2 linked regions of the Catenulispora sp. GP43 genome follow. The protein of the gene in region 1 interacts with the protein of each later gene in a pairwise test. Links are inferred from orthologs where the notes say so. Each region holds a gene or a part of one and is shown on either strand. Other genes may lie near its edges.

Evidence for each region.
Region 2: the proteins of ABH926_RS39715 (region 1) and ftsZ interact in binary tests that used the Escherichia coli proteins (3 or more experiments, as listed by UniProt). The link is inferred for Catenulispora sp. GP43 from one-to-one orthologs.

Annotation. Positions count from the first base shown.
Region 1 is NZ_JBGCCT010000027.1:114,107-117,299, reverse strand. Bases 288-3,166 are described here. They hold ABH926_RS39715 (rod shape-determining protein), read right to left. Parts: upstream 2,307-3,166; coding sequence 1,269-2,306; downstream 288-1,268. Other genes in these bases: ABH926_RS39710 (phosphatase PAP2 family protein), read right to left, coding at 2,583-3,166; mreC (rod shape-determining protein MreC), read right to left, coding at 387-1,259; mreD (rod shape-determining protein MreD), read right to left, coding at 288-354. Also shown: more of mreD, read right to left, coding at 1-287; more of ABH926_RS39710, read right to left, coding at 3,167-3,193. UniProt on the Escherichia coli protein: Forms membrane-associated dynamic filaments that are essential for cell shape determination. Acts by regulating cell wall synthesis and cell elongation, and thus cell shape.
Region 2 is NZ_JBGCCT010000002.1:548,104-551,267, forward strand. What follows is about bases 58-2,907. They hold ftsZ (cell division protein FtsZ), read right to left. Parts: upstream 2,149-2,907; coding sequence 967-2,148; downstream 58-966. Other genes in these bases: ABH926_RS06200 (YggS family pyridoxal phosphate-dependent enzyme), read right to left, coding at 58-198; pgeF (peptidoglycan editing factor PgeF), read right to left, coding at 202-951; ABH926_RS06215 (cell division protein FtsQ/DivIB), read right to left, coding at 2,451-2,907. Also shown: more of ABH926_RS06200, read right to left, coding at 1-57; more of ABH926_RS06215, read right to left, coding at 2,908-3,164. UniProt on the Escherichia coli protein: Essential cell division protein that forms a contractile ring structure (Z ring) at the future cell division site. The regulation of the ring assembly controls the timing and the location of cell division.

The sequences.
Region 1 (3,193 bases):
GGCGTACAGCGCCGGCGAGATCGCGGCCAGGCACGCGACCACCAGGATCGGCCGCACGACGGTGCCCTGCACCGCGCCGGCTACCTGGCCGGCCAGATAGCCGGACAGACAGAGCACGAACGCCTGGCTGCCGATCGCGTGCGCGGCCGGCGGCGAGACGTCCGCGGCCAGGCCGAGCAGGAAGCCGGCGAGCAGCCCGGAGCGCGCGCCGCGGGCGAAGCCGATCGCGGCGACCACGGCCAGCAGCAGGTCCGGGGCGGCCAGCGGCAGGTGCACCGCGGACAGCAGCGCGTCCTGCAGCGCCAGCACCAGGGCCAGGCCGCAGATCATGGCCAGGAAGCCGGTGAGTCTCAAAGGTCACACTCTCTTCGAAGTCGGGCCGGGGTTCAGCGCGCCACCAGCGCGTCGCGCGGGTCGTTGCGCGGCGGTTCCACCACGACGCCGACCGTCTGCAGGCCGTCGTAGGCCACGAACGGCTTCACCACCGCGGTGCGGGTCATCGCGCCGGGCGTGGGCTGCACCGAGGTCACCGTGCCCAGCGGCACGCCGGGCACGAACGGGGTGCCGCCGGCCGAGCCGAAGGTCAGCACCGGCGTCCCGAGCGGGATGTCGGCCTGGGGGTCGAAGAACTGCACGCTGAAGCGGCCGTCGCCGCCGCCGGTCGCCAGGCCCACCTCGCCGCCGCCGGCGCCGCCGGTGCCGGGGGTGCGCACGCCGACGGTGAAGCGCGGGTCGTCGGCCAGCAGCACGGTCGCGGTGTCGCGGCCGACGGCCACGGTCCGGCCGACCAGGCCGTCCCCGTCGAGCACGGTCATCCCCGGCTTGACCCCGTCCAGCGTCCCGGCGTCGATGGTCGCCGACCACGTGCCCTGCTGCTGCGGGGCGAAGGACATCACCCGCGCCGGGATCGTGCGGTAGCCGCCGACCGTGGCGACGTGCAGCAGCTTGTCGAGCTCGGCGGCCCGGGCCCGGGCGTCGGCGGCGGTCTCGCTCTGCACGCGCAGCGCCGCGTTCTGCGCCTTGAGCTGCGCGATCTCCTTCTTGTCCTGCTTGCTGTGGCCCAGGCCGTGCACGAAGTCGCCCACCGGCCGCTCGGCCGCCGAGACCGTGTCCGCCACCGGGCCGAACACCGCCTCGCCGCCGGCGCGCAGCGGCTGCAGCGGCGAGCGCGACCCGCCCCGGGCGTCCACGGTGATCATGGCGAAGGCCGCCGCCAGCAGCACCGCCAGCAGCAGCCTCGTCCGCTTGTCGTCACGCACGCTCCCGGACTACCTCCGCCCGGGACGGCGGCGGTTGTTCAAGGAGCCCAGCACCGGGGCCAGCGCCTCGAACTCCTCCAGGCAGCGCCCGGAGCCCAGGACCACGGAGTCCAGCGGGTTCTCCGCGATGTGCACCGGCATGCCGGTCTCCTCGCGGATCCGCTCGTCCAGGCCGTGCAGCATGGCGCCGCCGCCGGTGAGGACGATGCCGCGGTCCATGATGTCGCCGGCCAGTTCCGGCGGGCACTTGTCCAGGGTGTCGCGCACCGCGTCGACGATCGCCGTCACCGGCTCCTCGATCGCCTTGCGGACCTCGCCGGAGGACAGCAGGATCACCTTCGGCAGCCCCGAGACCAGGTCGCGGCCGCGGACCTCGGCGCGGGTCTCCTCGCCGGAGTCCCAGGCCGAGCCGACCGTCACCTTGATCTCCTCGGCGGTGCGGTCGCCCAGCAGCAGCGAGTACTCCTTCTTCGTGTACTGGATGATCGCGTTGTCGAGTTCGTCGCCGGCCACCCGGACGCTCAGCGCCGTGACGATGCCGCCGTAGGAGATCACCGCGACCTCGGTGGTGCCGCCGCCGATGTCCACGACCATGTTGCCGGTCGCCTCCTGCACCGGCAGGCCGGCGCCGATCGCCGCGGCCATCGGCTCCTCGATGAGGTGCACGCTGCGCGCGCCGGCGGCGCTGGCCGCGTCCTCGACCGCGCGCTTCTCCACACCGGTGATGCCGGAGGGGACGCAGACGATGACCCGCGGTTGCGCCAGCCACCGCCGTTTGTGCGCCTTGCGGATGAAGTAGCGCAGCATCCGCTCGGCGACTTCGAAGTCGGCGATGACGCCGTCCTTGAGCGGCCGGATCGCCACGATGTTGCCGGGCGTGCGGCCGATCATCTTCTTGGCCTCGGCGCCGACCGCGAGCACCGCGCCGGTCGTGGTGTCCACCGCGACCACCGAGGGCTCGTTCAGCACGATGCCTCGGCCGCGTACGTACACCAGGGTGTTCGCGGTCCCGAGGTCAACCGCGATGTCCCGACCGATGACCGCCATCCCGGAGCCCATGCGCGATCCCCATCTTCCGTCGCTCGGATGTTGTTGCCGATGTCTTGTTCTTTCGGTGTCGGCGACAGGCGCATACTGCGGCGCCCGCGACCGATCCTAACCAGCGTTATGCCCGATAGCTCCCGGAGCATCCGATTCACCCCCAAGCGGTACGCCCGAACGGGTGAGAATGCTTATGTCAGGGGTCTGGAGGGCGGAAGTGCGGCATTCCGCGAGGCGCGCGCCACGCAGAGCCGTCAGTGCTCGAAAACCGGCCGGGAGGAGTCACGGCGCCTGGATCGTCAGACCGCGCGGCGGACGATGCCCCACCGACTCCAGGTTCCGGCACACGGCGAGCATGACGCCGGCCGCTGTGACCGCCGCGCCGAGCGCGATCGCTTGTGCGGACCAGTAGGCGGCATCGGCGCGCACCCCTTCGGAGACGGCACCGTGGTAGCGCACGAAGTAGGCGGCCCCGACCGCGAGCGCGGCCGTCGCGATGCTGAGCACCACCGCGTAGAGCAGGCGCTGGCTCAGGCTGCTCTGGCCGACCGACGGACCCGGGCGCACCAGGCCGAGTTGGGACACCGCCGCCAGCCCGAGCAGCCCGACGGCCAGGGCGAGCAGGTCCGCGGCGATGGTGTCGGAGACCCGGTGCCAGTCCGCCGCCACGGTCGCCACGCCGGCGAAGGCCGCGCCGGGCAGGGCCAGCGCGACGACCGGCACGTACCAGCGGCGGCTGACGACGATGAGCGCCCCGACCAGCAGACCCATCGCCGCGGCGGCATGGCCGGAGGGCAGCGTGTTCGGGGCCTGGCCGGGAGCGAGTGCGGCGTGAGCGGTGTGGACGGCGTGGACGGTGGCGGCCGCGTGCCCGGCTGCCGCGGTGACGCCGG
Region 2 (3,164 bases), on another replicon or contig:
CGCCTCCTGGTCGCGGTTCTCCCCCACGTCGCGCACCCCGAGCCCGGCCAGGATGCGGACGTCGGAGGCCGGATAGGTCTTGGTCACCGCGATCAGGGACACCTCGGACGGGTCCCGGCCGGCCGCGCGGGCCGCGGCCGCGATGTCCGCACGGACCGCGGCCAGATTCTCCGCGATCTGCTCTTGTCGGTCGGACATCGCTCAGTCCAGCCAGACGAATCCGGCGAACCGGCCGGTCGTCCCCTCGCCACGGAAGGAGTAGTAGTCCTCGGACTCCTGGGTGCAGACCCGCAGCCGCACTGAGGACTTCACGTCGATGCCGCACGCCTCCAGCTGCGCCCACACGCCCTCGGCGACGTCCAGGCCGGGTGTGCCCTGCCGGGTCACCGCGTAGCTGGCCGGGACCTTCTCGGCCACATCGGCGCGCATCCGCTCGGGCACCTCGTAGCACAGCCCGCACACCGAGGGCCCGGTGACCGCGACGATCCGCTCCGGGGCGGCCCCGAGGGCCACCATGCGCTCGATCACGGCCGGCACCACGCCGGCCTTCATGCCCGGCCGCCCGGCGTGCGCCCCGCCGACCACGCCGGCCTCGGCGTCGGCCAGCAGCACCGGCACGCAGTCCGCGACCAGCACCGCCAGCGCCAGGTGCCGGCGGTCGGTGACCAGCGCGTCCACGTCGGGGGCGCGGCCCTGCCACTGCGCGGCGGCGTAGGCCACGTCGGCGCCGTGGATCTGGTTCATGTACACGACGTTGCCGGGGTCGGTGAACCCCAGCTCGAAGGCCACCAGCGAACGGTTGGCGGCGACCGCCTCGGGGTCGTCGCCGACGTGCCCGCCGAGGTTGGTCGCGGTGTAAGGGGCCTTGGAGACCCCGCCCCAGCGGTCGGAGAAGGCGAAGCGGGCCTTGCCGCCCTCGCCGTCGGGACCGGTGTGCTGCCATATAGCCACGGTGCGCGCCCGGCTCTACTTCAGGAAGTCGGGGATGTCGAGCTCGTCGGCCGCCGACGGCGCCGGCTGGACCGGGATGACCGGGACGTTCATGGTGTCGGCCATCGGGTCGTGGGCCGGGACCTGGGCGCCCTCGGCCGGCTTGGGCAGGGTGCCGAGCACCTGCTCGCGCATGCCGTCGCGGACGCTGGTCTCGTCGTAGCGGGTCTGGCCGGCGGCCTGGGAGTGCCCGGTGCGGCGCTTGGCCGGCTCGCCGCCGTCGAACCCGGCGGCGATCACGGTGACCCGGACCTCATCGCCCAGGCCGTCGTCGATCACCGCGCCGAAGATGATGTTGGCCTCGGGGTGCGCGGCCTCGCTGACCAGCTGCGCGGCCTCGTTGATCTCGAACAGGCCGAGGTCGGAGCCGCCGGAGATGCTCAGCAGCACGCCGCGGGCGCCGTCGATGGAGGCCTCCAGCAGCGGCGAGGAGATGGCCATCTCGGCGGCGGCCACCGCGCGGTCGTCGCCGCGGGCCGAGCCGATGCCCATCAGGGCCGAGCCGGCCTCGCTCATCACCGACTTCACGTCGGCGAAGTCCAGGTTGATCAGGCCCGGGGTGGTGATCAGGTCGGTGATGCCCTGGACACCGGACAGCAGCACCTGGTCGGCGGCCTTGAACGCGTCCAGCACCGAGACGTTCTTGTCCGAGATCGACAGCAGCCGGTCGTTCGGGATGACGATCAGGGTGTCGACTTCCTCGCGCAGCGCCGCGATGCCGTCCTCGGCCTGGTTCGCGCGGCGCCGGCCCTCGAAGGTGAACGGCCGGGTCACCACACCGATGGTCAGCGCGCCGAGCTCGCGGGCGATCCGGGCCACCACCGGGGCGCCGCCGGTACCGGTGCCGCCGCCCTCGCCGGCGGTGACGAACACCATGTCCGCGCCCTTGAGGACTTCCTCGATCTCCTCGGCGTGGTCCTCGGCGGCCTTGCGGCCGACATCGGGGTTGGCGCCGGCGCCGAGCCCCCGGGTGAGTTCGCGGCCGACGTCCAGCTTGACGTCGGCGTCGCTCATCAGCAGAGCCTGGGCGTCGGTGTTGACGGCGATGAACTCCACGCCCTTCAGACCGACCTCGATCATCCGGTTGATGGCGTTCACGCCGCCGCCGCCGATGCCGGCGACCTTGATAACAGCCAGGTAGTTCTGCGGTGCTGCCACGTCCGACGGCCTCTCCGTGGTGTCCGGTGATCTGTAGTGATTCATTAAACCCTGTGATCACCTTAGTCCCGCCCACACCGGCCAGGGGACACGGCGGGGTCGTGCGACTGTGAAGTCTTTACAGGACATTAGGTCCCGCGACCTGTGAGGTTCAACGAACACGCCGAAACTGTCGGCAGGTTTTACTTCTCAGCGTGGTCCGACGACCCTCGCGAGGTCCACATGGATCCGATGAGGGAATACGTATGTTGTCCGATTGCCCGCCAGATCTTAGCCGATCGGGCGTCTCGGATTCGAACTCCTCACGAATACGCCGGAGCCGCCGGAGCACTGAGATCATAGTGCGCGGCGTCATTTCCGATCAGCGCCGCCAGTATCCGAGCCTTGAGATCAGGCTGATCCGGACCGCCCCAGGCGACCGTCACCGAGTGCTGTTTCTTTGTCGAGGGCGTCAGAGTCACGGTGATGGCATAGGGCCCCGTCGCCGACACCGTGAGCACCCGCGAGCGCAGCGGGGCCGGCAGCGCCCGCAGCGCGGCCAGCGCGCCGGCCACGGTCGCCGCGCGGTCGGCGGCCGCCCGGTCGGCGAACTGCTCCAGGTGGATGACCGGGACATGCGCCGGGATCGCCGAGGCGGTGGCCGCTGTGTCGAAGGCCACGCCGTCGGCGTCGACGATCTGGTAGGAGCCGTCGGCCTGCGGCAGGGCCGCGGCGGGCGTGCGCTCTACGATGGAGATCGAGATCGTGTGCGGCAGCGAGCGCTCCACCCACGCGTCCTTCACCCGCGGGACCGCCATCAGCCGGGCCTTGGCCGCCGCGGTGTCCACGCCGGCGACCGGCGCGTGCGCCGGGATCGCGGCGGCGGCCAGCACCTGCTGACGGCTCAGCGCCTTGACGCCGGAGACGGTGGTGGTCCGGACGTCGAAGATCTTGGTGTGCCACAGGATCGAGTACCCGGTCAGCGCCAGCAGGGCCAGGAACACGGCGACCGTCACCGACAGCCGCCGCCAGCGGCG